DNA from 3 places in the Streptomyces sp. NPDC048664 genome. Region 3 is predicted to be linked to each of the others. Evidence: riboswitches for the same ligand, from Rfam matches in the RefSeq annotation. Region 3 holds a riboswitch; each other region holds the start of a gene.

Region 1 (10,453 bases), on a different contig from region 3:
ACGTCCCCGTCCGCACCCGCCGGGCGACCTCGATGCCGCGCTCGACGTCGGCCGTCCACACACTGCCGCTGAGCCCGTACTCGGAGTCGTTCGCGATCGCCACCGCGTCGTCCTCCTCCCCGTACGGGAGCAGGCAGATGACCGGGCCGAAGATCTCCTCGCGGGCGATCCGCATGGAGTTGTCGACGTCGCCGAAGAGCGTCGGCTCGACGTACCAGCCCCGCTCCAGGCCCGCCGGCCGCCCGCCCCCGGCGAGGATCTTGGCGCCCTCCTCCTGGCCGACGCGGATGTAGTCCAGGCTGCGCCGCTGCTGGCGCCGGGCGACCAGCGGCCCGACCTGCGTCGCCGGGTCCAGCGGGTCCCCGACCACGAGCGCGCTCGCGGCGGCGGCCAGGGCCTCGGCGAACTCGTCGTAGCGCGAGCGCGGCAGCAGGATGCGGGTCTGGGCGACGCACGCCTGGCCGTTGTTCATCCAGGCCGCCGGGACGATCCCGGCGACGGTGGTGGCGAGATCCGCGTCCGGCAGCACGACGGCCGCCGACTTGCCGCCCAACTCCAGTGTCACGCGCGTGAGGTTGCGGGCGGCGACCTCCATCACCCGCCTGCCGGCCGCCACCGAGCCGGTGAAGGACACCTTGTCGATGCCGGGGTGTCCCACGAGGTACTCGCTCACCTCGCGGTCGGCGGGCAGGATCGACAGCACGCCCTCCGGAAGCCCGGCCTCGCGCGCGATCTCCCCGAGGAGGTAGGCGTCAAGCGGCGACTCGGGCGACGGCTTGAGCACGACGGTGCAGCCGGCGAGCAGCGCGGGCGCGAGCTTGGCGGCGGCCACGAACTGCGGCACGTTCCAGGGGACGACGGCCGCCACGACCCCGACCGGCTCGCGCCGTACGAGGATCCGGCCGAGGACGCCGTCGCGCCGCTCCTCGTGGGTGGCGTTCCGGGCGACCGTGATCGCCGCGTCCCACACCATCATCGCGCCGAGCGCCTGGGCGAGGACGCTCCAGGAGTACGGGGAGCCGTTCTCGGCGGAGATGACGCGGGCGATCTCCTCGTGCCGTACGGCGATGGCGTCCTTGATCCGGGTGACGACCGCGATCCGCTCCTCCAGCGTCGCCCTCGGCCAGGGTCCCTGGTCGAAGGCGCGGCGCGCGGTGGCCACGGCACGGTCGACGTCCTCCCGGGAGGCGTGCGGGACGCGCCCGATGACCTCCTCCGTGTGCGGTGAGACGACCTCGATGACGTCCCGGCCCAGGGGGTCGGTCAACTCCCCGCCGATGTACAGCTGTCCGTGCTCCACGAGTTCGGTCATGACCGACTGCCTCCCCAGGGACTGCCTTTGGGCGATCCGGTGACCTGACGGCTCATCAGATATGGATGAACTGATACCAGTTCCGGCCGCCGGAGTCCACGGACGGGACACAGGTCCGGAAGGTGCCCAGGGCTACCGTCGCAACGCGTTCTCGTTCATAGTGGGCCGGGAGCGCGAGGCGGCGAACGGGGAACCGGTGGAACCCAGGAAGCGCGTGGCACCCGAGGCCGGGGTCGCGGCCGATCACGGCGGCGGCGTACGGTCGCTCCGCGTCCCCATCCCCGACAACCCGCTCGGCCACACGCTGGTCTACGTAGTGGACACCGACCGGGGCCCGGTGCTGGTGGACACGGGCTGGGACGACCCGGAGTCCTGGGACACCCTCGCCGCGGGCCTGGCCCGGTGCGGCACCTCGCCCAAGGAGATCGTCGGCGTCGTCGTCACCCACCACCACCCCGATCACCACGGCCTGTCCGGCAGGGTCCGGGAGGCGTCCGGGGCGTGGGTCGCGATGCACGCGGCGGACACCGCGGTCGTACGGCGCACCCGCGAGAACCCGCCCGAGCGCTGGTTCGCCTACATGGCCGCGAAGCTGGCGGCGGCCGGGGCGCCCGAGGAGCACGTGGCGCCGCTGCGCTCCGCGCGCGGCCGGGCCGGCATGCCCGGGTTCTCGCCCTCGCTGCCCGACCGCGAGATCGTGCCCGGTGAACTCCTCGACCTGCCGGGCCGCCGGCTGCGCGCGATCTGGACCCCGGGGCACACGCCCGGCCATGTCTGCCTGCATCTGGAGGAGGAGCATCCCTCCGGGCTCCCGGGGCGTGGGCGTCTGTTCTCCGGGGACCACCTACTGCCCGGGATCACTCCGCACATCGGCCTGTACGAGGACCCGGACGACCTCACCGTCACGGACCCGCTCGGCGACTACCTCGACTCCCTGGAGCGCGTCGGACGGCTCGGGGTCGCGGAGGTGCTGCCGGCCCACCAGTACGCGTTCGTGGACGCGGGCGGCCGGGTGGGGGAGCTGTTGGACCACCACGAGGAACGGCTGACCGGCCTGCTCGCCCTCCTGTCCACCCCGCTGACCCCCTGGCAGCTCGCGACCCGCATGCAGTGGAACCGCCCCTGGGACCAGATCCCCTACGGCTCCCGCCACATCGCGGTCTCGGAGGCCGAGGCCCACCTGCGCCGACTGGTGAAACAGGGCCGCGCGGAACAGGTACCGGGCTCGGACCCGGCGACGTACATCGCCCTACGGACCTGAGCCCGGCGGGCGCGCTCTGCCCTCAAGACCGCCATCGGAGGGTCGGTCCGGGCACGAGCCTCGTCAGGACCCTGCGGGTTTGCGGGCCACGAGGCAGGCGCGACCGTGCTGTACGACTCTCGGACGGCGGTCAGGAAGGAGGGCTCGGCCATGTGGGATCAGGCCGGGCTCTCCGCTGCTTCGTGGAGCCGGGTCAGCAGTGCCATCAGATGCTTCTGCTCGTCCGGGGTGAGTGGTGCCAGCAGTTCGACATTGGCGGCTTCGGCCAGGGCCCCGCAGCGGGAGAGGACGGCCGCACCCTCCGGAGTGACGGTGACGGCGTTCTTGCGGCGATCGGAGGGGTGGGGGGCGCGCAGGACGAGGCCCCCCTTCTGGAGGTGGTTGAGGATACCGACCATGTCCTTGGGGTCGACGGACAGCCGGCGGCCCAGGTCGGCCTGAGCGACGGGCCCGTACTCGGCCGTGGCGGCCAGTACCGCGTGGTGCATGAGCTTCAGCCCCTCGGCAGCGATCGCGTCGGCGACCATCCCCCGGCCTCGGGCCGCAACACGGCCGACGAGCCACGTCGGCAGGGACTGGATGCGCTGGAGGTCCGAGGTCATGAGCTGAGCCTACCGAAAAGTTCATTGGACTTCCCAACGACATTGCCCCTATCGTTGGGGCATCCAATGAGTTCGGACGGGGGAGGTCCTGTGCTGCGCATGCGCCATGAGGTCAACGGTGGGCCCGAAGTGCTGTTCGCCGAGGAGGTCGACCGACCCGAAGCAGACGCCGGGGAGGTGCTGATCCGGGTCGAGGCAGTGGGGGTGACCCTGCCCACCGTGCGCAAGGTGCGGGAGGGCAGCGAGCCGATCCCGTTCGGAGGCGAGGTCGCCGGGGAGATCGTCGCCCTGGGCGCGGGAGTCACCGCCTTCCGCGTGGGAGACCGCGTCACCGGGCTGTGCTTCGCCGACGCCTACGCCGAATTCGCGGTCCTGAACACCTCCATGGCTTCCCTGATTCCGGACGGCGCGACCGCCGTGGAGGCGGTCGCCCTGGTCCGCAGCGGTCTGGTGGCGCGCGGCGCCTACGAGGCCGCCCGTACGGAGCCCAGCGAGTCGGTGCTCGTCACGGCGGCGGCCAGCGGTGTGGGCACGTTGGCCCTCCAGTACGCCAAGGCCGGTGGGGCGGCACGCGTCGTCGCCGCCGTCAGCAGCGCCGACAAGGCCGACTTCGTCCGAGGGCTCGGCGCCGACGAGGTCGTCCTCTACGAGGAAGCCGACTGGGGCGCCCCGTACGACGTGATTCTCGACGGCGTCGGCGGCGACCTTCTCGGCCCCGCTGTGAGGGCCCTCGCGACGGGCGGCCGACTGGTGGCCTTCAGCTCCGGCGGTGGCACGGTCGAGGCGTACGAACTCCTGGTCCGCGGCGCCTCAATGATCGGTTTCCAGATGCGCGCCATCGCTGCCGGCAATCCCGGACTCTACGACCGCTGGCTGTGCGAGCTCTGGCAGATGCGCGACGCAGGCATTCTGCGCACCGCCGTGCACGAGGAGATCCCCCTCGCCGATGCCGCCCGAGCCCACACCCTCATCGAGCAGCGCCGCAACCTCGGCAAGGTCGTCCTTGTCCCCTAGCAGGCGTCCACCGGCCTGCGACGAGGAGCAGCACAGGAAACGGAACACCGTCGAACGGGCCATCAACACGCTCACGCACGCCAGAGCAGCCGCCACCCGATTACGACGAACGCGGATGCGTCCGTCTCGGCACCATCACCGCAGCCGCCCTCGTCGTCTGGCTCCGCACGTGATCGACCGGCCAAGTCCTAGATCCGCGAGTTGCGCAGCGACTGCCACGCGGCGCCGGCCAGCGCTCGCGTCGACCGCGGGACGGACAGCCTCTCGTGCTCGCGGTACAGCTCCCAGTTGTACCGGACGAGCGAGAGCTTGTTGGAGGACAACGATCCCGCCCGGTGGGCCCTGTACACCGCCAGCGGCTCGGGAAGGCCCCGGGCGTCGGCGCCGTCGCGCATGATCGACAGCCACAGGGCGTAGTCCTGTCGCTTCCGCATCTCCGGCATGAGCCTCGTGCCCAGGACGTTGCGGTCGTACATGGCGGTCAGGGCACCGATGTGGTCCTGGACCAGCATCGCGCGGTAGTCCACGTGCTCCCGCGCGCGGACGACCCGCCCGTTCGGGACGAAGTCGGTGCTCTCGCCCTCGTGGTCGGCGTCCATCTTGAAGTACGAGGTGAACGTCAGCGGCGCACTGCCCGCCGCGGCGAACGCGATCTGCCGCTCGACCTTCTCCGGCAGCCACATGTCGTCGCTGTCGAGGAAGGCGACGTAGTCGCCCCGGGCCCGTTCGATGGCGAGGTTGCGTGCCCGGCCGGCACCGCCCTGTTCGGGTGCCGATTCCGGCAGGACCCGCTCGTCCTGCCGGGCGAACTCCATGAGCAGGTCCATGGAGTCGTCGGACGACCTGTCGTCGGTGACCAGCAGCTCCAGGTCGCCGTGGGTCTGCGTGAGCACCGACCGGACCGCTGCGCCGAGAGTGGCTGTCGAGTTGTACACGGGCATCACGACAGACACCAGGGGCACAGCGTTTCTCCTTGCTCGGCAGAACGACGGCCCATTCAAACACTGCGCAGGCATACGACGCCCGGAGCCTGGGGTGGCCCTGTGACGCACGTCCTCGGGGGATGTTCTTACCTGCCGGTAGAGTGGCCGCGTCGTCATCACACCCGTACGGGGGGAAGCCGGTGCGAATCCGGCGCTGACCCGCAACCGTGAACCACCCCCGAGGGGGCGGTGAGCCGGACTGCCCCGCTCGGATCGTGACCGGCTCACGCGTACCGCACGGTGCGCGGCACCGTCGAGGTATACGGAGCCGAGCCGCCCGGGTCCTCCCCGCGCGCCCGGCTCCCCCGCAGGGAGAGGCACCCGCCGATCATGAATGTCCGCCGCAGCGCCGTGGCGCTCACCGCCACCGCCGCCGCCGTGTTCGGCGCCGCCGTACCCGCCGTCGCCGCCACCCCCGCGCCGTCCGCGACGCCGTCGGTGAAGATACCCGCCGGTCTGTACGGCAGCGCCGACCCGACCTACGACGGCGTCTGGCGCCAGTCGCTGTCCCTGCTCGCGCAGCACACCGCGGGTGAGAAGCCCGCCGCGAGCGCCGTGGGCTGGCTCACGGGGCAGCAGTGCGCGAACGGCGCCTTCGCCGCGTTCCGCGCGGACGCCGCCACGGCGTGCGACGCCAAGGTCATGGTGGACACCAACAGCACCGCCGCCGCCGTCCAGGCCCTCGCCGCGCTCGGCGGCCACGACGATGCCACCGGCAAGGCCGTGACCTGGCTGAAGTCCGCGCAGAACAAGGACGGCGGCTGGGGCTACAACGCGGGCGGCCCCAGCGACACCAACTCGACCTCCGTCGTGATCGGCGCTCTCGCGGCCACCGGCGAGGACCCGGCCAAGGTCGTCAAGGACGGCGCCTCGCCCTACGACCTGCTCGCCGCGTTCTCGCTGCCCTGCGCCAAGGACGGCGGCGCTCTCGCCTTCCAGCCCGACAAGAAGGGCGCCCTCGCGCCGAACGCGGACGCGACCGCCGCCGGTGTGCTGGGCGCGCTCGGCAAGGGCCTGGTCACCACGGCCGGGACGGCGAAGGCCGGCGCCTGCGCCGCCGCCTCCGGCAAGAAGCCCACGCCCGCCGAGGTCGCCCGCAACGGCGCCGCCTACCTCGCCCAGGCCACGGCCGAGAACGGCCACCTCATGTCGGTGATGCCCGGCGCCACCGACCAGCCCGACTACGGCAACACCGCCGACGCCGTCGTCGCGCTCGCCGCGCAGGGTGGTGCGAAGGCCGCGCAGAAGCAGTACGCCTGGCTGGAGAAGAACGCCGGCGCCTGGGCCAAGACGAGCGGCCCGGCCGCCTACGCCCAGCTCGTCCTGGCCGCGCACGCGGTGGGCGCCGACCCGCGCCACTTCGGCGGCACGGACGTGGTCGCCGCGCTGAACGCGACCGGCCCCGCCCCGCAGGCGGCCTCCGGCGAGCACGCCAAGTCCGCCGAGCAGGACGAGAAGAGCGGCTCCACGACCACCCTGTGGTGGATCATCGGCGTCGGTCTCGTCGCCGGTGTCGGCATCGGCTTCCTGCTCTCCGGCCGCCGGAAGCGCACGCAGTGATCCCAGCGATCCGCCGCGCCGGCCCCGCCCTCGCCCTGCTGCTCGCACCGGCCCTGCTGGTGCTGCTGGGCGGGGGCCCGGCGCACGCCGCCGGCTACCGCTACTGGTCCTTCTGGGACCGGGACGGCGGCCACTGGACGTACGCCACCGAGGGCCCGTCGACCGCGCGCCCTGACGACGGGGACGTGCAGGGCTTCCGGTTCGCCGTCAGCGTGGACTCCAAGGACGCGACCCGGCCGCGCGGCGCCGCCGACTTCGCCGCGATCTGCGCGGGGACCCCGGCGCACGGCGGTGACAAGCGGGTCGCGCTCGTCCTCGACTTCGGCACGGCGGCGGACGCGCCCTCGGGCGAGAGGCCGCCCGCCCCGCGGACGGCCTGCGCCCGCGTCCCCGAGGACGCGACGACGGCGGAGGCGCTCGCCTCGGTGGCCAAGCCGCTGCGCTACGACATGAACGCGCTGCTGTGCGCGATAGCGGGCTATCCCGAGCAGGGCTGCGGGGAGCAGGTCTCCGGTACGGCGACGTCCGAGCCCTCCCGGGCGCCCTCGGCGGCACCGGCCGCGCACCACCGCGGCCCCTCCGTGAACCTCTACGTCGGCGCCGCCGTCGTGGCCGCACTCGGCATAGGCATCCTCGCCCAGGCCCGCCGCCGCAAGCGCTGACCATGGCCAGGGTTCCACGGAGCGCCGCGCTTCCCCCCGCCGCCTGGTGGCTGTGGGCCCTCGGGCTCGCCGTCGCGGCCACCCGCACCACCAACCCGCTCCTGCTGGCCCTGCTCGTCGCCGTCTCCGGTTACGTGGTGGCGGCCCGCCGCGTGCACTCGGCCCCCTGGTCCCGTTCGTACGCGGCGTTCGTGCGGCTGGGGCTCGCGGTGCTGGCGATCCGGTTGTTCTTCGCGGTGGCCCTCGGTTCGCCGATCCCCGGCACGCACACGCTGGTGACCCTGCCGGAGGTGCCGCTGCCGCACTGGGCGCAGGGCATCCGCATCGGCGGCCGGATCACCGCCGAGGCGCTCGTGTTCGCGTGCTACGACGGTCTGAGGCTGGCCACGCTGCTGATCTGCGTGGGCGCCGCGAACGCCCTCGCGAACCCGGCCCGGCTGCTGAAGTCCCTTCCCGGCGCCCTGTACGAGGCGGGGGTGGCGGTCGTCGTCACGCTCACCTTCGCCCCGCATCTGGTCGCGGACGTGCGGCGACTGCGGGCCGCGCGGCGGCTGCGCGGGCGGCCGGACCGGGGGGTCGCCGGGCTGCTGCAGGTGGGGCTGCCGGTCCTGGAGGGCGCGCTGGAGCGTTCGGTGGCCCTGGCCGCCGCCATGGACGCGCGCGGCTTCGGCCGGACCGCCGAGGTGGCGCCCGCCGTGCGCCGTACGACGGCCGCGCTCACCCTGGGCGGTCTGCTGGGGGTGTGCGCGGGCACGTACGGGCTGCTGACCGCCGAGGGCGGCACCTACGGTCTGCCCGTGCTCCTGGCCGGGCTGGCCGCCGCGCTCGCCGGGCTGAAGCTCGGGGGCAGGCGCTCGCCGCGCACCCGCTACCGTCCGGACCTGTGGGGCGTGCGGGCCTGGGTGACCGCCGCGTCCGGGATCGCGGCGGCGGCGCTGCTGTCCCTGGCCGCCGTGCGCGACCCCGGGGCCCTGCATCCCGGTGTCGTCCCCCTCACGGCCCCGTCCCTGCCCCTGCTGCCCGCGGCGGCGGTGCTGCTCGGTCTGCTGCCCGCGTTCGTCGCCCCCGTCCCCGAGGAGTCCTCGTGATCCGCTTCGAGAACGTCTCCGTGACGTACGACGGCGCCGCCGAACCCGCCGTCCGGGACATCGACTTCACGGTCCCGGAGGGTGAACTGGCGCTGCTCGTCGGGCCGTCCGGGGTCGGCAAGTCGACGGTGCTCGGGGCGGTGAGCGGGCTGGTGCCGCACTTCACCGGGGGTGTGCTGCGCGGCCGGGTCACGGTCGCGGGCCGGGACACCCGCACCCACAAGCCGCGCGAGCTGGCCGACGTGGTCGGCACCGTGGGCCAGGATCCGCTCGCGCACTTCGTGACGGACACGGTGGAGGACGAACTCGCCTACGGCATGGAGTCGTTGGGTCTGGCACCGGCGGTGATGCGGCGCCGGGTGGAGGAGACCCTGGACCTGCTCGGGCTGGCCGAGCTGCGCGGGCGGCCCATCACCACGCTGTCCGGTGGGCAGCGGCAGCGGGTCGCGATCGGCTCGGTGCTCACCCCGCACCCGAAGGTGCTGGTCCTGGACGAGCCGACCTCGGCGCTGGACCCGGCGGCGGCCGAGGAGGTCCTCGCGGTGCTGCAGCGCCTGGTCCACGACCTGGGGACGACGGTCCTGCTGGCGGAGCACCGGCTGGAGCGGGTGGTGCAGTACGCGGACCAGGTCGTGCTGCTGCCGGGCCCGGTCGTGGGCACCCCGGCGGAGGTGATGGCGGTGTCCCCGGTCTGTCCACCGGTGGTGGACCTGGGCCGACTCGCGGGCTGGTCCCCGCTCCCCCTGACCATCCGCGACGCCCGCCGCCAAGCGGGCCCCCTACGCGAAACCCTGGCAGCCAGAGTCCCGTTCCCCCGCCTTGCACCTCCGGCGGCTTCGGCCGCCCCGGCAACCCCGACGGCCCCAGCTGCCCCCGCGGCTCCGGACGCCCCGGCAGTCCCGGACGCCCTGGCGGTCCCGGCGGTCCAGGCAACCCCCGAGCCCGCGGCGACCCCGACGGCCCCAGCCACTCCGGCGGCTCCGGACAGCCCGGCGGCCCCGGCCGACCTGGCGGCTCCAGCGGCCCCGGGTGCCCCGGCGACCCCAGAGCCCCCGACGGCCCCGGCCGCTCCGGCCACTCCGGCGGCCCCGGCGCCCTCGCGTCGTCGGTTGTTCGGGCGTAAGGCGGCGGCTCTTTCTTCGGCGGGTACCACTCCTGCCGCGGCCGTCGTCGGGCTGGCTGTGCGGCGTGGGCGGGTCGAGGCGTTGCGGCTGGTGGACCTGACCGTGGTGCCCGGGGAGACGGTGGCCCTCATGGGGCGGAACGGCGCCGGGAAGTCCACGCTGCTGTCGGCGCTGGTCGGGCTGGTCGAGCCGGCGCACGGCAGCGTGCGCGTGGGGGGCGCCGTCCCGCACCGCACGGCCCCGCGCGACCTGGTGCGCCGGGTGGGCCTGGTCCCCCAGGAGCCGAGGGACCTGTTGTACGCGGACACGGTGGCCGCCGAGTGCGCGGCGGCGGACCAGGACGCGGGCGCGGAGCCGGGCCGGTGCCGGGCCCTGGTCTCGGAGCTGCTGCCGGGCGTCGGGGACGAGGCGCACCCGAGGGATCTGTCGGAGGGCCAGCGCCTCGCACTGGCGCTGGCCGTCGTCCTCACCGCCCGCCCCGGGCTGCTGCTCCTGGACGAGCCGACGCGCGGCCTGGACTACGCGGCGAAGGCCCGCCTGGTCACGGTGCTGCGCGGGCTGGCGGCCGAGGGCCACGCCATCGTCCTGGCCACGCACGACGTCGAACTCGCCGCCGAGTTGGCCCACCGTGTGGTGATCCTCGCGGAGGGCGAGGTGGTGGCGGACGGTCCGGCGGCGGAGGTGGTCGTGGCCTCCCCGTCCTTCGCCCCCCAGGTGACGAAGATCCTGGCTCCGCAGGAGTGGCTCACGGTGGCCCAGGTCCGAAAGGCCCTGCAGCCATGACGGACACGACTCCCCGGGCCCGCCCGATCCGCCTGGGCCCGCGCTCGGCGGCCGCCGTCCTCCT
Region 2 (10,453 bases), on a different contig from region 3:
CGCGCCAGCTGGACCTGCTGCCGCCCGAATGCGGCGGCGAGCGCGTCACCTGGCCCTCGCCCCTGCGCCCCGCCGTCCCCCGCCTGCTCGCCGCGCACGCGGGCCGCCGCATCGCCGTACTGGCGAGCGGCGACCCGATGTTCTACGGCATCGGCCGCGCCCTCGCGGAGGAGGCCGCCGCGCCGCGCGTCCTCCCGCACCCGTCGTCGGTGTCCTATGCCGCGGCCCGCCTCGGCTGGCCCCTGGAGGACGTCGAGGTCCTCACCCTGGTGGGCCGCCCCGCCGCGCGCCTCGCCCGTGCCCTGCACGACGGCCGGCGCCTTCTGGTGCTCAGCGCCGACGCCACCACTCCCGGCGAGGTCGCCGCACTCCTCAGGGAGCGCGGCTTCGGGCCGAGCCGCATGCGGGTGCTGGAACAGCTCGGCGGCGACCGGGAGCGGACGACCGCGGAGGCCACCGCGGACGACTGGGGGCGCGAGGAAGCGCCCGGCGATCCGCTCAACATCGTGGCCGTCGAGTGCCGTCGCGCACCGGACGCGCTGCGACTGGGCGCCGTGCCCGGTCTGCCCGACCAGGCGTACGAGCACGACGGTCAGCTCACCAAGCGGCACATCCGCGCCGCCACGCTCGGCGCGCTCGCCCCCGCGCCCGGCGAACTGCTCTGGGACATCGGCGGCGGCTCCGGCTCGATCGCCATCGAGTGGATGCGCACCCACCCCTCCTGCCGGGCCGTCACCGTCGAACGCGACCCGGTGCGCGCCGCGCGCATCACACGCAACGCCGAACGGCTCGGGGTGCCCGGACTCGTGGTGATCGGCAAGGAGGCTCCCGCCGCCCTCGCCGAACTCCCCGTGCCCGACGCCGTCTTCGTCGGCGGCGGTCTCACGGCACCCGGTCTGCTCGACGCCTGCTGGGACGCGCTGCCCGTCGGCGGACGGCTGGTCGCCAACACCGTCACGCTGGAGTCCGAGGCGCTGCTCGCCGAGGCCCACCGCAGCCATGGCGGCGAACTGGTGCGGCTGGCGGTGGCGCACGCCGTGCCCGTAGGCGGCTTCACCGGGTGGCGCCAGGCCATGCCGGTCACCCAGTGGTCCGCAGTGAAGACCGTCAACCCCCTTCCAGGAGCAGTCACATGACCGTGTACTTCATCGGTGCCGGGCCCGGTGCCGCCGATCTGATCACGGTGCGCGGCGCCCGCGTGCTCGCCGCCGCTCAGGTGTGTCTGTACGCGGGAAGTCTCGTGCCGCGTGAACTGCTGGCCGAATGCCCGCCCGGCGCCCGCCTGGTGGACACCGCCCGGCTCGACCTGGACGAGATCACGGCCGAGTCGGTGCGCGCCCACGAGGCGGGCCATGACGTGGCCCGGCTGCACTCGGGTGACCCTTCCGTGTTCAGCGCCGTCGCCGAGCAGATGCGGCGCCTGGACGCGGCGGGGGTGCCCTACGAGGTGGTGCCGGGCGTACCCGCGTTCGCCGCCGCGGCGGCCTCCCTGAAGCGGGAGCTGACCGTGCCGACCGTCGGCCAGACCGTCATCCTCACCCGCGTCGCCGAGCGCGCCACCGCCATGCCGGACGGGGAGGACCTGGCCACCCTGGGCCGCAGCGGCGCGCTGATCGTGCTGCACCTGGCGGCCAGGTACGTGGACCGGGTGGTCGACGAACTCCTCCCGCACTACGGCGCCGACTGCCCGGCGGCCGTCGTCGCCTACGCCTCCCGCCCCGACGAGCTGATCATCCGGGGCACCCTGGACGAGATCGCCGAGAAGGTGAGGGAGGCGGGCGTGCTGCGCACCGCGGTGATCATGGTGGGGCGCACGCTCGGGGCGAAGGAGTTCCGGGACAGCCACCTGTACTCACCGGAGCGGGACCGGCACCTGTGCTGAGACGGCCCGCCCCCGCGGGCCGTCAGGTCGGTGCCGCGGCGGGCGGGGTCCGCCCCGTCGCGGCACCCGGCACGCTCACCCGAGCTCTGCGAGCAGGAGGAACCCTCACTCGCCGCGCCGGCCGACACCCCGGGGACGTCCCGTACACGGGCTTCCGGCCGGCACGCCGCGAGCACGGACCGGGCTCCGTTCTTCGACGGGCGCACGCCGTCCGCCGCGGCGCTAGCGCGCCGTGCAGCGTCCCACGACGGTGCCCGCCCGGTCGATGCAGATGACGTCCACGGCGACCGGCGCTCCGCGCAGCACGGCCAGTGCCTCGTCCCGGGCTCGCCGCGCCACCAGGTCGCCGAGGGGCACCCCGGCGGCCTGGCACAGCTGGAGTGCCGCGAGGCCGGTGTTGGCGGCGGCCACCTCGGCGGCGAGCGCTTTCCCGGCCCCGCCCTGCCGGGCCAGTTCGGCCAGGAAGCCCTTGTCGACCTGGGAGCGGCCGGAGTGCAGGTCGAGATGGCCCGCGGCGAGCTTGGACAGTTTGGCGAAGCCGCCGCAGATCGTGAGGCGGTCCACCGGGTGCCGGCGAAGGTACTTGAGCACCGCTCCCGCGAAGTCGCCCATGTCGAGCAGCGCGTCCTCGGGCAGGCCGTGCTCGGCGACGACCGTCTTCTCCGACGTCGAGCCGGTGCATCCGGCGACGTGTGTCCGCCCCGCCGCGCGGGCCACGTCCACGCCCCGCCGGATGGAGTCGATCCAGGCGGAACACGAGTACGGCACGACGATGCCCGTGGTGCCGAGGATGGAGAGGCCGCCGACGATGCCGAGGCGCGGGTTCCAGGTGGAGCGGGCGATCTCCTCGCCGTGGTCGACGGAGACCGTGATCTCCACGTCGCCGCTGCCGCCGTGCCGCTCGGCGACCTCGGCGACATGCTCGCTCATCATCCGGCGGGGAACGGGATTGACGGCCGCCTCGCCGACGGGCAGCGGGAGGCCGGGCCTGGTGATGGTTCCCACGCCGGGACCGGCTCTGAAGACGACGCCGCTCCCCGCGGGCAGCCGCCGGACCGTGGCCCGGATCAGCGCCCCGTGGGTGACGTCCGGGTCGTCGCCCGCGTCCTTCACGATCCCGGCCGTCGCGGAGCCCTCGGCCAGTCGCTCGGCGGCCAGGGCGAACGACGGCGTCTGCCCCTTGGGCAGCGTGATCGTCACCGGGTCGGGGAACTCGCCGGTCAGCAGCGCGGTGTACGCGGCTGTCGTGGCCGCCGTCGCGCAGGCCCCGGTGGTCCAGCCGTGCCGCAGCCCGGTGTGCTCCAGCTGGGCCCGGCGCCCTCCCTTCACCGGGCCGGAACCCGGCGCCTGGCCGGCGCGGCTCGCCTCCTCCATGCCTCGATCCTCGACTCTCCTCATGAACGGACTCGGACTCCCATGCACCTGCTGATCCTCGGAGGCACCACGGAGGCCCGCCGACTCGCCGAACTGCTCGACGACATCACCGGGTTGACGGTGACCAACTCCCTCGCCGGACGCGTCGCCAACCCCCGCCTGCCCCCCGGCCGGACACGCGTCGGCGGCTTCGGCGGAGCGCAGGGGCTGGCCGCGTGGCTGCGCGAGCACGAGGTCGACGCCGTCGTCGACGCCACACATCCCTTCGCCGGAACGATCAGTTTCAACGCGGCACAGGCCGCTGCCGCCACCCATGTTCCCCTGCTCGCCCTGCGCCGCCCCGGGTGGGTCCCCGTCGAGGGCGACCGCTGGCACGAGGTGGGATCGCTGGGGGAGGCGGCCCGTTCCCTGCCCGCACTCGGGCGACGCGTGTTCCTGACCACCGGCCGCATGGGCCTGGAGGCCTTCGCGGCCCTGGACGACCTCTGGTTCCTCGTCCGCTCCGTGGACGCCCCCGAGCCCCCGTGCCCGTCCCGGATGGAGGTGCTGCTCGATCGCGGGCCCTTCGTGCTCGACGGGGAACGCGCACTGCTGCGGCGCCACCGCATCGACGTCGTGGTCACCAAGGACAGCGGGGGAGCGGCCACGGCCCCGAAACTGACCGCCGCCCGCGAGGCCGGACTGCCCGTCGTCGTGGTCCGCAGGCCGCCGACCCCGCAGGGCGTCCCCGTCGTGCCGGATCCCGCGCAGGCGGTCCTGTGGCTTCGCCAACACCTTGACCTGGGGTCCCTTCGAGGCACTGACTGACACCCGGTCCGTGCTCCACCGCGGCCGACCGCTCCGGCCGGGCCGGTCTCACCGTTCAGGAGCACGGCGGGTGGGCGCGGGAGCGGCGCCGTCCCCGGGGCGCGGCGCCGCTCGTGCTCTCACGCCTGCGGATACCGGCGCGGGGTCCAGACGATCTCCTCGCCGCCGCCGCGCCGGACCACCTGGGTCTGGGAGGAGCCCACCAGGAGGATCGTGCGCATGTCGACCTCGGCCGGATCCAGTTCGCCCAGCCGCACCACGCGCACACGCTCCTGCGGACCGCCCACGTCCCGGGCGACCACCACGGGCGTCCCCGGCTCCCGGTACTCCAGCAGCAGCTCCCGGGCCTTGCCCACCTGCCAGGTCCGGCTGTGCGAGCCCGGGTTGTACAGCGCCAGCACCAGATCCGCCGAGGCCGCCGCGCGCAGCCGCTCGGCGATGACCTCCCACGGCTTGAGCCGGTCGGACAGCGACAGGGCGGCGTAGTCGTGGCCGAGAGGGGCACCGACACGGGCCGCGGCGGCGTTGGCGGCGGTGAGACCGGGCAGCACCCGCACCGGCACGTCCAGGTAGGCGGGCTGCGAGGCCACCTCCAGGACGGCGGTGGCCATCGCGAAGACGCCGGGGTCGCCGCCGGAGACGACGGCCACCCGCCGCCCCCGCTGGGCCAGTTGAAGGGCGAACTCGGCGCGTTCGGCCTCCACCCGGTTGTCCGAGCCGTGCCGGACCTGGCCCGGCCGCTCGGGCACCCGGTCGAGGTAGGTCGTGTAGCCGACCAGGTCGTCGGCCGCGGCCAGCGCACCCCGCGTCTCGGGCGTGAGCCACAGGGGGCCGGCGGGCCCCGTGCCGACCACGACCACTTCGCCCCGCTCCCGGGCGGCGGGCCGCTCTGCGTCCACCTGGCTGGGCAGCACCGCCACCGCGAAGTACGGCACCGACTCCGCTTCCACGTCGGCCAGTTCGGCGACGCGCTCCCCGCTCATGGTGGCCCGCTCCACATAGCGGGCCTCGCTCAGGCGCCCCGAACCCTCCAACGCGCGGCGGACCTTGGGGAAGGTGCGGCCGAGCTTCATCACGACGGCCGCGTCCGTCGCGGCGAGCCGCGCGGTCAGCTCCTCCTCGGGAAGCGTGCCGGGCAGGATGGTCAGCACCTCCTCGCCCTCGGCCAGCGGGGTGCCCAGACGGGCGGCGGCGGCGGACACGGAGGTGACACCGGGGACGACCTCGGTGTCGTAGCGGTCGGCGAGCCGCTTGTGCATGTGCATGTAGGAGCCGTAGAAGAGCGGATCGCCCTCGGCGAGCACCGCCACGGTCCGCCCCGCGTCCAGGTGCTTGGCCAGCGTGGCCGCCGCCTCGGTGTAGAAGTCCTCCATCGCGCCCCGGTATCCGCCCGGGTGGTCGGTGGTCTCCGTGGTGACCGGGTAGACCAGCGGCTCCTCGACGTGATCCTCGCGCAGGTGCGCGGCCGCGATGGAGCGCGCGATGGACCGGCCGTGCCGCGCGCTGTGATAGGCGATCACGTCGGCCTCGGAGATGACCTCGACCGCCCGTACGGTCATCAGGGACGGGTCACCGGGGCCGAGACCCACCCCGTACAGCTTGCCGCTCATTCTTCCTCGCTCGCGATCGCGTTGAGCGCGGCGGCCGCGATGGCGCTGCCACCGCGACGGCCGCGCACCACCAGGTGGTCCAGCCCGGACGGATGCGCGGCCAGCGCGTCCTTGGACTCGGCGGCGCCCACGAAGCCGACCGGGACACCGATGACGGCGGCCGGCCGGGGGGCGCCTTCCTCGATCATCTCCAGCAGGCGGAAGAGGGCGGTGGGCGCGTTGCCGACCGCCACCACCGCGCCTTCCAGCCGGTCACGCCACAGTTCCAGCGCGGCGGCGCTGCGCGTGGTGCCCAGCTTCGCGGCGAGTTCCGGGACGGCCGGGTCGGACAGCGTGCAGAGCACGTCGTTGTCGGCGGGCAGCCGCTTGCGGGTCACCCCGCTGGCCACCATCTGCACATCGCAGAGGATGGGCGCGCCCGAGCGCAGCGCCTCCCGGGCGCGGGCCACCACCGCGGGCGAGTAGGACAGGTCCCGAACGAGGTCGACCATCCCGCAGGCGTGGATCATGCGCACCGCCACCTGGCTGACGTCGGCGGGCAGGCCCACCAGGTCCGCTTCGGCGCGAATGGTGGCGAAGGACTCGCGGTAGATCGCCGCACCGTCCTTCTCGTAGACATGGGTGGTCACGGTGTTCTTCTCACTGCTCTCGGTCGACTTGATGCTCATGAGGTGCTCGTCGTCAGCGCGGCGGACACACGGGAGGGATCCCTGACGGAGACGGTCCGCGGGTTCTGGCCCGCCCTGTCGGTCGACACCTGGTACCCGCCGCCGGGTGTCGCGACCACGGAGACGTGATCACCGCGGGGATGCCCGCACCGTCGTTCGCACCCGGACCAGTACAGGGGGAGGCCGGGTCCGCCGGTCGCGTCGAGGGCGCCGGCGGCGTCCGCCCGGACATCGGCGTGCGCCTTGGCGCACCCGGGGCGGCCGACGCAGGCCCCGACCCGGAGCCAGGGCGACGCGGGGTCGCCGACCAGGCCGGTCGCGGTGAGGCGCGCGAGCGTCCCGGCCGCCCGGGAGGCGGCCGCGCCCGCGGTGGGCAGGACGACACCGCGCCAGGGGGTCAGTCGGAGCTCGGTGTCGCAGACACGCGTCAACTCCTCCCACTGGCGGGCCGAGAAACGCCCCAGCGGAACATGGACGGACACGGCACCGTCGAGGACACCTGGCGCGGGGCCGGACGCGGCGCCCACCGGTTCGGGACACTCCTCGTGGCCGATCCCCTCGGCCTCCAGCCGCTGACGGACCAGGCGATCCATCGCACCCTCGGGCAGCGCGAGTTCGGACACCCGCCAGGCTCGCGCTCCCTGCGACCGTGCCGCCTGAAGGAACACCTCGGCGGCCGTCAGCGCCGCGCGGGCCGCGTCGCCGGCACTCACCCGCACCGCCCCCGGCGAGAGCCACGCGCCCCCGTCCGCGACCGCACGCACCAGGACGTCGGCGCCCAGACCGGACACGTCGCCGCGCCCGTCGTCCAGGGCGAACAGGAACCGGCCCGACAGATCCCTGGCCGCCCGGCTCGCGCACAACGCCGCGTCCAGCTCCGTCAGCCAGGGCCGTACGTCGCCGAGGCCGCGGCCGTCGAGGCCCGACAGGGGCGAGGCGACGACGTTGCGCACCCGCTCGTGCTCCCTCGACGGCAGCAGACCGGCCGCGTCCAGCGTCCGTGCCAGCTCCGGCCCGCACCCGTCCTTCAGCGCGCGCAACTGCACGTTGCCGCGGGAGGTCAGGTGCAGGTCGCCGTCCCCCAGCCGTCGGGCCGCGATCCCGAGGGCCCGCGCCTGATCGGCGGTCAGCACGCCGCCGGGCACCCGGACGCGAGCCAGGGCCCCGTCGTCCGCCGTGTGCAGGCGCAGTGTCCCCGGGCAGGCGTCACCGCGCCCCCGCGAAACCGGTGTGGCCTGGGGCGATGGGGAGGGAGCTGCCGTGGGCATGGCGGTGAGCATACCTACCATCACACCCGCTGTATGCCCCACCCTGTTTCCATGGCCCTTACTATGCTTTCCCAGTGGATCACCTGATCCACGAACCGCCACGACGGCGACAAGGGGAGGAAGCCGGTGCGAATCCGGCGCGGTCCCGCCACTGTGAGCCGGCCTTCGACAGCCGTGCGAGTCAGGAACTCCCTTCCCCCGCGTTCGGCTTCGTCCGAGGGGGAGACCCATCTCCCACACTGCCCGGGGCGCGGACCCCGAGGAAGGCCAGGCGACGCATGCCCACTCCGTCCGGGGAACGTGCACCGCACACCCGCCAGATCCTGCTCCTGTCGACGTCCGACACCGATCTGCTCAGCGCCCGCGCGGCCGGTGGTCCGGTCCCCTACCGCTTCGCCAACCCGGCCCGTCTCGCCCTGGAGGACCTCCCGGCCCTCCTGGACGGGGTCGACCTGGTGGTCGTGCGGCTCCTGGGCGGCCTCCGCGCCTGGCAGGACGGTCTCGACCTGCTGCTCGCGGACGGCCGCCCGGTGGTCGTCCTGAGCGGTGAACAGGCCCCGGACGCACAGTTGATGGCCGCCTCCACCGTCCCCGTGGGCCTCGCGGCCGAGGCCCACGCCTATCTGGCCCACGGCGGCCCCGCCAACCTGGAGCAGCTCGCCCGCTTCCTCTGCGACACGGTGCTGCTCACCGGGTACGGCTTCGAGGCGCCCGCGCCCTCCCCGACCTGGGGTGTGCTGCCCCGCGAGGCGGGGACCGCGGACGGCCCGAGCGTGGCCGTCCTGTACTACCGGGCCCACCACATGAGCGGCAACACCGCCTTCGTGCACGCCCTGTGCGACGCCGTCGAGGACGCGGGCGGCCGGCCGCTGCCCCTGTACGTGGCGTCGCTGCGCGCACCCGAACCCGAGCTGATCGAGCGGCTGCGCACCGTCGACGTGATCGTCACCACCGTCCTGGCCGCGGGCGGCACCAAGCCCGCCGAGGCGTCGGCCGGGGGCGACGACGAGTCCTGGGACGCGGGCGCGCTCACCGCCCTGGACGTCCCGATCCTCCAGGCGCTCTGCCTGACCGGCTCACGCGCCTCCTGGGAGGAGAACGACGAGGGCGTCTCCCCGCTGGACGCGGCCAGCCAGATCGCGGTCCCCGAGTTCGACGGCCGCCTGATCACCGTCCCGTTCTCCTTCAAGGAGATCGACGCCGACGGCCTGCCGGCCTATGTCGCCGACCCCGAGCGCGCTGCCCGCGTCGCGGGGATCGCCGTACGGCACGCCCGACTTCGCCACATCCCGGCCGCCGACAAGCGGCTCGCGCTCGTCCTGTCCGCCTACCCGACCAAGCACTCCCGCATCGGCAACGCGGTCGGACTGGACACCCCCGCCAGCGCGGTGGCCCTCCTGCGCCGTCTGCGCGAGGAGGGATACGACTTCGGCGACACGGACGTCCCCGGGCTGGTCTCCGGTGACGGCGACGAGCTGATCCGCGCGCTGATCGAGGCCGGCGGCCACGACCAGGACTGGCTCACCGAGGAGCAACTGGCGCGCAACCCGGTGCGCGTCCCGGCGGCCGACTACCGTCGCTGGTTCGCCACGCTGCCCGAGGAACTGCGCACGGCGGTGGAGGAGCACTGGGGTCCGGCGCCGGGCGAGATGTTCGTCGACCACAGCCGCAACCCGGAGGGCGACATCGTCCTCGCCGCCCTGCGCTTCTCCCACCTGCTGATCCTCATCCAGCCCCCGCGCGGCTTCGGCGAGAACCCGATCGCCATCTACCACGATCCGGACCTCCCCCCCTCCCACCACTACCTGGCCGCCTACCGCTGGATCGCCACCCCCGCCGCCGACGGCGGTTTCGGCGCCGACGCGATGATCCACCTCGGCAAGCACGGCAACCTGGAGTGGCTGCCCGGCAAGAACGCCGGCCTGTCCGCCGCCTGCGGTCCCGACGCGGCCCTCGGCGACCTGCCCCTGGTCTACCCCTTCCTGGTCAACGACCCCGGCGAGGGCACCCAGGCCAAGCGCCGCGTCCACGCCACCCTGGTCGACCACCTCGTCCCGCCGATGGCCCGCGCCGACTCCTACGGCGACATCGCACGCCTGGAACAACTCCTGGACGAGTACGCCCAGATCTCCTCCATGGACCCGGCGAAGCTCCCGGCGATCCGCGCCCAGATCTGGACCCTCATCCAGGCCGCGCGCCTCGACCACGACCTCGGCCTCGAGGACCGCCCCGAGGACGACGGCTTCGACGACTTCCTGCTGCACGTCGACGGCTGGCTCTGCGAGGTCAAGGACGCGCAGATCCGCGACGGACTGCACGTCCTCGGCAACCCGCCCGTCGGGGACGACCGGGTCAACCTGGTCCTCGCCATCCTGCGCGCCCGCCAGATCTGGGGCGGCGCCACGGCCCTGCCCGGTCTGCGCGAGGCGCTCGGGCTGGACGAGTCCGCCGCGACCCGTACGACCGCCGACGAGGCGGAGGCCACGGCCCGCGCCCTGGTCCAGGCCATGGAGGACGCGGGCTGGGACCCGGCCGCCGTCCCGACCGAGCACGGCGAACAGGTCGCCCGCATCCTGCGGTTCGCCGCGGACGAGGTCGTGCCCCGCCTGGCCGCGACCACGGCCGAACTCGACCACACCGTCCACGCGCTGGCCGGTGGCTTCGTCCCGGCGGGGCCCTCCGGGTCCCCCCTGCGCGGCCTGGTCAACGTCCTGCCGACCGGCCGCAACTTCTACTCCGTCGACCCCAAGGCGGTCCCGTCCCGCCTGGCCTGGGAGACCGGCCAGGCGCTCGCCGACTCCCTCCTGGAGCGCTACCGCGCCGACAACGGCGAGTGGCCCACCT
Region 3 (10,453 bases):
CAGCCCGGACAGCAGCTTCTCTGCGCGGCGGGCCATGTTCTGCGCGGCGACCGTCTTGGTGGCCTTGGCGCGCATCTTGTCCGCCTGGGAGTTGAGCGCGGCGGCCTTCTTCTCGGCGTTGGCGCGCTCCCGCTTGCGGCGCTTCTCGTCGGCCTCGCGCTGCTGCTGGTAGAGCTTCCAGCCCATGTTGTAGATGTCGATCGCGGACCGGTTGGCGTCCAGGTAGAACACCTTGTTGACCACCGTGTCGACCAGGTCGACGTCGTGGGAGATCACGACGAAGCCGCCGCGGTAGCTCTTGAGGTAGTCGCGCAGCCAGATGATCGAGTCGGCGTCCAGGTGGTTCGTCGGCTCGTCGAGCAGCAGGGTGTCCGCGTCGGAGAAGAGGATGCGGGCCAGCTCGATACGGCGGCGCTGACCGCCCGAGAGGGTGTGCAGGGGCTGGCCGAGCACGCGGTCGGGCAGGTTGAGCGCGGCGGCGATGGTGGCGGCCTCGGCCTCGGCGGCGTACCCGCCCTTGGTGAGGAACTCCGTCTCCTGGCGCTCGTACTGCTTGAGGGCCTTCTCCTGGGTGGCGCCCTTGCCGTTGGCGATGCGCTGCTCGTTCTCGCGCATCTTGCGGATCAGGACGTCGAGCCCGCGGGCGGACAGGACGCGGTCGCGGGCCAGGACGTCCAGGTCGCCGGTGCGCGGGTCCTGCGGGAGGTAGCCGACCTCTCCGGAGCGGGTGACGGTGCCCGCGGCGGGCATGCCCTGCCCGGCGAGGACCTTGGTCAGGGTGGTCTTGCCGGCGCCGTTGCGGCCGACGAGGCCGATGCGGTCGCCCTTGGCGACGCGGAAGGTGGCGTTCTCGATGAGGATGCGGGCACCGGCGCGCAGCTCGATACCGGAAGCGGAGATCACGGACAGGCTCCAGGGCTGGGGCGGGATGGGCGGCTGGGGGCGTTCCCGCCGTCTAATGCACGAGGAGGATGGCCATGGGGACCAGTCTAACGGGGGTGTGCAAGCGGATTTCGTGCCTGCGGAGGTCCGGCACTGTGATGCTCGTTGCTCTCGGGCGGGCCGGTGCCAGACTGGTCGGCGGTTCATCGTCGCGGACGGGACACCGAAGGGAGTGGTCGAGGTGGCGGGCATGGACGGCGGGCGGCCGAGCATCTATCCGACGCTGCTGTACACGGACGCGAAGGCGGCGATCAGAGAGCTGACGGAGGCCTTCGGCTTCACCGAGCTGTCGGTGTACGAGGGCGAGGACGGCTCGGTGCTGCACGCGGAGCTGGCGCAGGGCAACGGAGCGGTGATGCTCGGCTCGAAGGGCCGGGCCGGCGTCTTCGCCGAGGCCATGCGGGGGGCGGGGCCCTGCGGGGTGTACATCGTCGTGGACGACGTCGACGCGCACCACCAGCGGGCCGTGGAGCACGGCGCGGACATCCTGGTGCCCCCGACGGACCAGCCGCACGGCTCGCGGGACTACATGGCCCGGGACGCCGAGGGCAACATCTGGAGCTTCGGCACGTACGCGCCCGAGACGGCGCTCTGAGCCGGGCTCAGCTGCCCCCGGTGTGGACCTGGAACGCCGCGCGGCGCACGGCCCTGGCGAGCGCCGGGTCCGGGTGGGCGGCGGCGAGCGCGACCAGGACCTGCACGGTGCGGGGGTGGCCGACCGCGCGCACCTCGTCCAGGAGCGCGGGCACGGTGGCCTGCACGGCGGACTCCAGGTGGCGGACGAGCAGCGGGGCCTCTCCGTGGTCGGTGACCGCGGCGGCCGTGTCCACCCACAGCCAGGTCGCCTCCTCGCGGGTCAGCACCGCGGGGGCGTCCTCGGGGTCGGTGCCCTCGTACTCGGCGAGCCACAGCAGGGCGTAGGGGCGCAGCGGGGTCTCGTCCGCGACGGCGCGCACCTCGGGTTCGGCGGGGGCTCCCACCACGCGCAGCGCCTCGAAGGCCAGGCCGCGCAGCAGGGCGTCCTCACCACGGGCGGCGGCGAGCAGTTCGGTGACGGCCCCGCCGACCGTGCGGGCGGCCAGCCACGCCCGGTACTCGGCGCGGGCCGCGTTCGGGCGCAGCTGGGCGCAGCCGCGCAGCATCGCCTCCGCGTTCTGCTCGATGTTCCCGGCGGGGCTCTGGGCCGCGACGCAGATCTGCTCCAGTTTGACCCAGACCGCCCAGCTGCCCAGCGGGGTGAGGGTGGCCTGGCCGTCGGCGCAGGTCAGGGCGCCGACGTAGGCGAGCGCTTCCAGGGCCCAGTCGAGCAGCGGGGCGAGGTCGGCGCCCTCGGCGGCGACGCGCGCCGGCGCCTGGACGGGGGCGGGGCCGGGCCCGTAGGGGACCTCGCAGCGTTCGGTGCGCAGCTCGGTGACGCGCTGCGTGAGGAGGTCGAGAAGCTGCTCGACGGGGACGGGCCCGGCGGACAGCTGAAGGAAGGAGAGCACCTGGGGCATGCCCGAGACGACCTCGGCGACGGCGGCGTGCTCGCGGTCGGCGGGTTCGGGGCAGGCGAGCGACCAGGCGTCGAACAGGGCGACCCAGCCGCGCAGCACGGCGGAGTCGTCGCGGTGCCAGGCGCGCAGCCGCCAGCCGGGCCGCGCGCTGTCCCCGTGCACCTCGACCAGGCCGGCGAGGCGGGCGGTGTCCCAGTCGGCGCGCACCTGAGCGGTCCTCAGGCCGAGGTCGGCGGCGGCGCGTTCGGCGGTGGCGTCGGAGAGGGTGCCCGTGCCGTCCGCGGTCGCGCCGTCGCGGCCCGGCCGCAGCGAGGCGCCCGCCCAGTGGCCGACACGGGCCGCGCCCGCCAGCCGGGCGCGGGCCATCGCCGCCAGTTCCGCGGGCGGGGGTGTGCCCTCGGGCGGGCGGGGCGCGGGGCGGCGCGTACGCTGCTGGGCCACCTCTTGGGGGGCGGCGGCCAGGGGCCGCGGGCGGACGAGTCGGAGCCTGGAGTCGCGCGGGGTACGGGACGTCACGGGTGCAGTCTTCCGGTTGACGGTCCGAAATCCCAAACGGAATGCCAGGGGGGCGGTCGGAGGGCCGGGCGGGAGCCGGATCGACGGTCGGGGCGCCCGTCACATCAGCGGGGTCAGGAAGCGCCGCATGGCTTCTTCGTAGGCGCCGGGGTCCACGTTCCACATGGCACCGTGCGAGGCGTGCGGCACGGTCCTCAGCGTGACCATGCCCTTGCGGGCCTCGGCGAGACGGCGTGTGGGACCCCAGGGGGCGATCGTGTCGTCGGGGCCGTGGAAGGCCAGGACCGGAATCCGGAGGCGGGCCGGGTCGACGGCGGTGTGCGGGTGGTCGCCGTGCGGACGCAGCCCGGTGCGGCCCTGGGCGGCGCGCACGGCGAGCGGCAGCAGCGGGCCGGGGGTGTGATGGGCCGCGGCGAGGGCGCGCAGGGTCGCCTCCCAGTCGAGCACCGGCGAGTCCAGGACGAGCCCGCGGATCCGCTCGCGCAGCGCCGAGTGGGTGGCCGCGCGCAGCGCCATGGTGGCGCCGGTGGACCAGCCGTGCAGGACGACGTTCCTGGCGCCGTAGCGCACGGCGTAGCGGATGGCGGCGTCCACGTCGCGCCACTCCCGCTCGCCGAGGTGGTTCAGGCCGTCGGGGGGCCTGGGCGCCCCGAGGTCGCCCCGGTAGGCGAGGTCGAGGACGGGGAAGCGGTGGCGGTGCAGGAACCCCATGACGTTCATGGGGTGCTCCCGGGTGGTGCCGAGCCCGTGCACCGTGATCACCCAGGTGTCGCGGACCCCCGGCACGAACCAGGCGGGCAGGGAGCCGAGTTCGCCGGGCACGTCGACGTCGGCGTGTTCGAGCCCGAGGGCGGAGGACGGGTCGCCGATGTGCAGGGTGGGGGTGAGCCAGGCCCGGTCGCCGGGGTCGAGCGTGCCGTGGGTCACCCGCTCCAGGCGGCGTACGACGGTGTCGGCGCTGTGCGGGGCGGTGCCCAGGACCGGCCCGACGACGGCGTGCGAGCCGTTCCCGGTCAGGCCGTACACACCGGGGCGCAGGGACGCCAGGTCGCGGGTGAGCGTGATCCGGCCGGCGGCCAGGGAGTGCACGGTCAGGCGGGGCTGCGTGGGCAGCGGGCGCCCGGGGACGGTCCTGAGGGCGGCGTCGCTGGCGAAGCGGCCCGCGGCGATACCGGCCGCGCCCGCCGCGAGGGCTACGGTGACGGCTGCGGCCGCCGCTTTGACAGTGCGCACCCGTCCAGTCTCCCGGCGGAGCCCGGCCCCGGCCAGTGGGCGACGGCCGGCGGTGTCACGCCCCCGGGCCGCCGCTCTGCCCGTACCCCCGCAGCCGCTCCCCCGCCTGTGCCAGCTGGTCGGGGGTGAGCAGGGCCGGGGACAGTCCCGGCACCGACGAGGCGGTGAGCCAGACCCGGCACATCCACTCCAGCTGCGCCGTGCGGTCGTAGGCCTGGGCGAGCGAGGAGCCGTGGGCGAGGGTGCCGTGGTTCTGGAGGAGGCAGGCGGTGCGGCCGTCCAGCGCCTGGAGCATGTGGTCCGCCAACTCCGGTGTGCCGTAGGTCGCGTAGGGGGCGACGCGGACCGGGCCGCCGAGGGCGGCGGCCACGTAGTGGATCAGCGGCAGTTCCCGCACCAGGGTGGAGACGGCCGTCGCGTGGACGGCGTGGGTGTGGACGACGGCGCGCGCCCCGGTCGTGCGGTAGACCGCGAGGTGCATCGGCAGTTCGCTCGTGGGGCGCAGCGAGCCGAGCACCTGACGGCCGTCGAGGGCGACCGCGACCATGTCCCGCGGTGTCAGCCGGTCGTAGGGCACCCCCGTGGGGGTGACCAGCACGGTGTCGCCGACGCGCACGGACACGTTGCCCGAGGTGCCGACGACCAGCTGCTCGGCCACGGTCCGGCGAGCGGTGGCGACGAGATCGCCCCACGCGCGGTCCAGCTCCGCGTCGCCCCCCATGTCCGCTCCGTCCTGTTTGTCGTGTCGCTGCTCCGTCATGCCGCGATCCTTCCAGGGGGCCGCCATCGGAGACAGGGGGCGCGGCGCGGATCGAGGGATGCGTGCACAAACGGACATAAAGGCATAAATGCACGCCACATCCAGGCGATCGCACGGGGGTTGCCCCGCGTCGCGAGGAAGTGACCAACGTCTCTTCGGCGCCCCTTCGGGGCTACCGAGGGGGCACCCGGGAAGGCGGTCGTAGATCGGGCAAAGGGCTCCGGAGCCCGGAATTCCGCCTCAGTTCGACAATCCGGCCGCCTCCGGCCCTCGGTCGCCGGCCGGACAACCTCTCGGCGAGTACACCACCAAGCCCGTCTCAGTTCATCTTCCGTTCACTCAGGTTGCCTACGTTCCACGAGCCACTGACCTCCCAGAGAAGCTTGGGTAAATGGAACACATCACGCTCCTCCTTGGAATCGTGATCGTCACCGCTCTCGTGTTCGACTTCACGAACGGTTTCCACGACACAGCCAACGCGATGGCCACCACCATCTCGACCGGCGCCCTGAGGCCCAAGACGGCAGTGGCGATGTCCGCCACGCTGAACCTCGTGGGCGCCTTCCTCTCCGTGGAGGTCGCCAAGACGATCTCCGGCGGCATCATCAACGAACAGGGCATCCGGGTCGAGGTGATCTTCGCGGCTCTGGTCGGCGCCATCCTCTGGAACCTGCTGACCTGGCTCCTGGGCCTGCCCTCCAGCTCCTCCCACGCGCTGTTCGGCGGCCTCATCGGCGCCGCGGTCGCCTCGGCCGGCTGGTCCGCTGTCAACGGTTCGACGATCGTCACGAAGGTCCTGATCCCGGCGGTGGCCGCGCCGCTCGTGGCCGGACTCGCCTCGCTGCTGGCCACGCGCCTGTCCTACGCCATCGGCCGCCGCGCCGACGACAAGGCCACCGCCAAGGGGTACCGCTTCGGCTCGATCGCCTCCGCCGGTCTGGTCTCCCTGGCCCACGGCACCAACGACGCGCAGAAGACGATGGGCGTCATCACCCTGGCCCTCGTCACCGGCGGTGTCATCGCGCCCGGTTCGAACCCTCCCACCTGGGTCATCGTCTCCGCCGGTGTCGCCATCGCGCTCGGCACCTACCTGGGCGGCTGGCGCATCATCCGCACCCTCGGCAAGGGCCTGACCGACCTGGCCCCGCAGCAGGGCTTCGCCGCCCAGACCAGTGCGGCGACCGCGATCCTCGCCTCCTCGCACATCGGCTTCTCCCTGTCCACCACCCAGGTCTGCTCCGGCGCCGTCATGGGTGCCGGCCTCGGCCGCAAGGGCGGCGTCGTCCGCTGGTCCACCGCGACCCGGATGCTCGTCGCCTGGTGCCTCACGCTCCCGGCCGCCGGACTGGTCGGCGCGGGCGCCGAACTCCTCACCAAGCAGGGCACCTGGGGCACGGTCGCCACCGGTGTGCTGCTGATCGCCGGCGCCGGGGTCATCTGGGCCCTGGCCCGCCGCAAGCCGGTCACCGTGAACAACGTCAACGACGTCGACACGGAGCCCGCGGGTGTCGTCACCACCGCCATCGCCGCGGTGATCCCGCCGCCGGCGGGCCTGGTCGAGACGGCCCCGGTCGAGCCCGTACCCGCAGCCAAGACGGCCTGAGACGGCTAAGGAAGCACCCCTCATGAAGATCGACTGGTCGGCTCTCGGCTCCGTCTTCGGCGCCAGCCTCGGGATCACCGTGGCCCTCGTCGCCCTGTTCACCCTGGGCGTCGTGGGCCTGACGAAGAAGGAATCGGCCGACGGCGGCACCGCCGCCCTCGCGGCCACCGGCGCCTACGCCTGCTTCGCGGCCTGCGCGGCGGCGGTCGGCTACGGCATCTTCCTGATCGTGGCCTGACACCCGCGGACCCGGCGTCCCGGGCCCCGGACACGTGGGACGAGGTCCCCGCGGCGATCCCCGTGATCCCCGCGGGGACTTCGTCGTGCCGGGGCCGGGAACCGTCCGATCCCGGTGACTGACGGCACGTCAGCCATGTGGGGCGCGGCACACCCCTGCAGCGCAGGTCAGGAGCAGGTTGACGGGTGTTCCGGGCGCGTGGTGGACTGCCGGAGCCATTACGGCGGCAGAAGAGGAAGCCGGTGCGAATCCGGCGCGGTCCCGCCACTGTCACCGGGGAGCGGTCCCCGGGAGCCAGGAACTCTCGCCGCCGCTCTCGTCGTACCAGGGCGCGGACACCCTGAGTGAGGACATATCGCCATGCGCGGCTGCCTGTTGAGGTTCAGCGACCGGGTCCCGCCCTCCCCCGTGGCCGGCTGAGCCGGTGGGTGCCGATCGCGTCTTCGCGTACGGCGCGGGCCTCGGCCTCCTCGGTGACCGGCTGCTGGGCGATCCCCGCCGCGGGCATCCGGTCGCCGCGTTCGGGCGGGCCGCCTCGGCCCTGGAGCGGACCCTGTGGCGGGATCACCGCGGCTGGGGCGCACTGCACACCGCCCTCTGCGTGGGCGGCACCGTGTCCCTCGCCGCGCTCGCCTCGTCCGCCCTGCGCTCCTCCCGCGCCGGGTCGATCGCCCTCACCGCCACCGCCACCTGGGCGGTCCTCGGGGGGACCTCGCTCGCCCGCGAGGCCCGCGCCGTCGGCGACGCCCTCGAACGCGGCGACATCGAGGCGGCCCGCACGCGGCTGCCGCATCTGTGCGGACGCGACCCGCAGGCCCTCGACGCCGACGCCCTGGCGCGGGCGGTGGTGGAGTCCGTCGCGGAGAACACCTCCGACGCGGTGGTGGGCGCCCTGGTGTGGGGCGCGGTGGCCGGGGTGCCCGGCCTTCTCGGGTTCCGTGCCGTGAACACCCTCGACGCGATGGTCGGCCACCGGTCGCTCCGCCACCGGCGGTTCGGCTGGGCCGCCGCCCGGCTGGACGACGTCGCCGGCTGGCCGGGCGCCCGGCTCACCGCCGTACTGGCCGCCGCCGCCGGCCCGGACCCCCGCGGCGCGCTGCATGCCTGGCGCTCCGACGCGCACCGGCACCCGAGCCCCAACGCCGGGCCCGTCGAGGCGTCCTTCGCGGGAGCGTTGGGCCTGCGGCTCGGTGGAACGCTCTCCTACCAGGGCCGGGTCGAGCATCGGTCCGTGCTCAACCCGGGTGGACGGGCCGTGACCACCGGCGACATCGGCCGGGCCGTACGGCTGTCCCGCCGGATCGGGCTGCTCGCGCTCGGCACGGGCGTCGCGGCCCGTGCGATCACGGCGAGAGGGAGGGGAACAGCGGTGACGAGGACAGCGCGGTCGAAGGGGCGTACGGGATGAGCGGGGGGAACGGCGGGGGGCTGCTGGTCGCGGGCACCACCTCCGACGCGGGCAAGAGCGTCGTGACGGCGGGCATCTGCCGCTGGCTGGTACGGCAGGGGGTCAAGGTCGCGCCCTTCAAGGCGCAGAACATGTCCCTCAACTCCTTCGTCACCCGCGAGGGCGCCGAGATCGGCCGGGCCCAGGCGATGCAGGCGCAGGCCTGCCGCGTCGAGCCCACCGCGCTGATGAACCCGGTGCTGCTCAAGCCGGGCGGCGACCGCAGCAGCCAGGTCGTCCTCATGGGCAAGCCGGTGGGCGAGCTGACCGCGCGCGGCTACCACGGCGGACGGCAGGAGGCGCTCCTCGGCACCGTCCTGGACTGCCTCGCCTCGTTGCGGGGCACGTATGACGCGGTGATCTGCGAAGGGGCGGGCAGTCCCGCCGAGATCAACCTGCGGCGGACCGACATCGTGAACATGGGGATCGCCCGCAACGCGCGGCTCCCCGTGGTCGTCGTCGGCGACATCGACCGCGGCGGCGTCTTCGCCTCCTTCTTCGGCACGGTCGCCCTGCTCTCCCCCGAGGACCAGGAACTCGTCGCCGGGTTCCTGGTCAACAAGTTCCGCGGGGACGTCTCGCTGCTGGAGCCCGGGCTCGACATGCTGCACGGGCTCACCGGGCGGCCCACCTACGGCGTCCTGCCCTTCCAGCACGGCCTGGGCATCGACGAGGAGGACGGGCTGCGGGTGTCCCTGCGCGGCGCCGTCCGCGAGTCGCGGGTGGCCGACCCCGTCGGCGAGGACGTGCTGCGGGTCGCGGTGTGCGCGATCCCCCTGATGTCCAACTTCACCGACGTGGACGCCCTCGCCGCCGAACCCGGCGTCGTGGTGCGGTTCGTGGACCGCCCCGAGGAGCTGGCCGACGCCGACCTCGTCGTCGTCCCGGGCACCCGGGGCACGGTCAAGGCACTGCACTGGCTGCGCGAACGGCGCCTGGCCGAAGCCCTCGTCCGGCGTGCCGCCGAGGGGCGGCCGATCCTCGGGATCTGCGGCGGGTTCCAGATCCTCGGGGAGCGCATCGAGGACGAGGTGGAGAGCCGCCAGGGCCGGGTGGACGGGCTCGGGGTGCTGCCCGTGCGGGTGCGGTTCGCCAGCGAGAAGACCCTCACCCGGCCCGTCGGCGAGGCCCTCGGCGAGCACGTCGAGGGGTACGAGATCCACCACGGGGTCGCCGACGTCACAGCCGGTGAGCCCTTCCTGGACGGCTGCCGGGTCGGCCAGACCTGGGGCACGCACTGGCACGGCTCGCTGGAGTCCGACGGCTTCCGCCGCGCCTTCCTGCGCGAGGTGGCCGCCGCCGCGGGCCGCCGCTTCGTCGCGGCCCCCGACACCTCGTTCGCCCGGCTGCGCGAGGAGCAGCTCGACCGGCTCGGCGACCTGATCGAACAGCACGCGGACACGGACGCGCTGTGGCGGCTCATCGAGTCCGGGGCGCCGCGCGGACTGCCGTTCGTCCCCCCGGGGGCGCCCGCATGAGCACCGTGCTGCCGCTGCGGGCCACCCGCACCGACCTGCCGGCGGCCCGTACCTGCGGTGCCCCGAGCGTACGGGCCGAACCCGGCGCGAACACGCTGGAGCGGTTGCGCTCCACCTATCTGGAGCTCGAAGGCGAACTGGAGGGCGAGAAGAAGTGAGTACCCCGTTTCCGTTCACGGCCGTGGTGGGCCAGGACGATCTGCGGCTCGCGCTGCTGCTGAACGCCGTGTCACCCGCCGTCGGCGGTGTGCTGGTGCGCGGCGAGAAGGGCACCGCGAAGAGCACCGCCGTGCGGGCCCTGTCGGCGTTGCTCCCGAAGGTGGACGTCGTGGCCGGGTGCCGGTTCTCCTGCGACCCCGGCTCCCCCGACCCGGCCTGCCCGGACGGCCCGCACGAGCCCGGAGCGTACGAGTCCCGCCCGGCCCGCATGGTGGAGCTGCCCGTCGGCGCCTCGGAGGACCGGCTCGTGGGCGCGCTGGACATCGAGCGGGCGCTGGCCGAGGGCGTGAAGGCCTTCGAGCCGGGCCTGCTGGCCGACGCCCACCGGGGCATCCTGTACGTCGACGAGGTCAACCTGCTCCACGACCATCTCGTCGACCTCCTGCTCGACGCCGCCGCCATGGGCGCCTCCTACGTGGAACGCGAGCAGGTCTCCGTCCGGCACGCCGCGCGGTTCCTGCTCGTCGGCACCATGAACCCGGAAGAGGGCGAACTGCGCCCGCAGTTGCTCGACCGGTTCG

What was found. A riboswitch is a leader RNA that binds a small molecule or an ion and turns the genes downstream of it on or off. The one in region 3 is predicted to bind cobalamin.
Region 1: another riboswitch for cobalamin. It lies ahead of AB0C59_RS07100 (prenyltransferase/squalene oxidase repeat-containing protein); the one in region 3 lies ahead of AB0C59_RS27030 (cobalamin biosynthesis protein).
Region 2: another riboswitch for cobalamin. It lies ahead of cobN (cobaltochelatase subunit CobN); the one in region 3 lies ahead of AB0C59_RS27030 (cobalamin biosynthesis protein).

Annotation. Positions count from the first base shown of each region.
Region 1 covers NZ_JBEZHK010000005.1:5,207-15,659, forward strand. Annotated here, with positions in the region: gene AB0C59_RS07075 (aldehyde dehydrogenase) at 1-1,312, opposite strand, end outside; gene AB0C59_RS07080 (MBL fold metallo-hydrolase) at 1,527-2,573, shown strand; gene AB0C59_RS07085 (MarR family transcriptional regulator) at 2,732-3,175, opposite strand; gene AB0C59_RS07090 (zinc-binding dehydrogenase) at 3,266-4,189, shown strand; gene AB0C59_RS07095 (glycosyltransferase) at 4,378-5,151, opposite strand; cobalamin riboswitch at 5,256-5,398, shown strand; gene AB0C59_RS07100 (prenyltransferase/squalene oxidase repeat-containing protein) at 5,503-6,732, shown strand; gene AB0C59_RS07105 (SCO2322 family protein) at 6,732-7,394, shown strand; gene AB0C59_RS07110 (CbiQ family ECF transporter T component) at 7,397-8,482, shown strand; gene AB0C59_RS07115 (ATP-binding cassette domain-containing protein) at 8,479-10,389, shown strand; gene AB0C59_RS07120 (ECF transporter S component) at 10,386-10,453, shown strand, end outside.
Region 2 covers NZ_JBEZHK010000034.1:13,828-24,280, reverse strand. Annotated here, with positions in the region: gene cbiE (precorrin-6y C5,15-methyltransferase (decarboxylating) subunit CbiE) at 1-1,136, shown strand, start outside; gene cobM (precorrin-4 C(11)-methyltransferase) at 1,133-1,882, shown strand; gene AB0C59_RS29110 (cobalt-precorrin-5B (C(1))-methyltransferase) at 2,105-3,256, opposite strand; gene AB0C59_RS29105 (cobalt-precorrin-6A reductase) at 3,299-4,063, shown strand; gene AB0C59_RS29100 (precorrin-2 C(20)-methyltransferase) at 4,183-5,673, opposite strand; gene AB0C59_RS29095 (precorrin-8X methylmutase) at 5,670-6,341, opposite strand; gene AB0C59_RS29090 (cobalamin biosynthesis protein CobG) at 6,338-7,621, opposite strand; cobalamin riboswitch at 7,668-7,824, shown strand; gene cobN (cobaltochelatase subunit CobN) at 7,888-10,453, shown strand, end outside.
Region 3 covers NZ_JBEZHK010000029.1:51,141-61,593, reverse strand. Annotated here, with positions in the region: gene AB0C59_RS27065 (ABC-F family ATP-binding cassette domain-containing protein) at 1-903, opposite strand, end outside; gene AB0C59_RS27060 (VOC family protein) at 1,133-1,537, shown strand; gene AB0C59_RS27055 (hypothetical protein) at 1,545-2,954, opposite strand; gene AB0C59_RS27050 (hypothetical protein) at 3,054-4,187, opposite strand; gene AB0C59_RS27045 (class II aldolase/adducin family protein) at 4,243-4,947, opposite strand; gene AB0C59_RS27040 (inorganic phosphate transporter) at 5,339-6,550, shown strand; gene AB0C59_RS27035 (hypothetical protein) at 6,573-6,788, shown strand; cobalamin riboswitch at 6,974-7,115, shown strand; gene AB0C59_RS27030 (cobalamin biosynthesis protein) at 7,213-8,196, shown strand; gene AB0C59_RS27025 (cobyric acid synthase) at 8,193-9,713, shown strand; gene AB0C59_RS27020 (hypothetical protein) at 9,710-9,871, shown strand; gene AB0C59_RS27015 (putative cobaltochelatase) at 9,868-10,453, shown strand, end outside.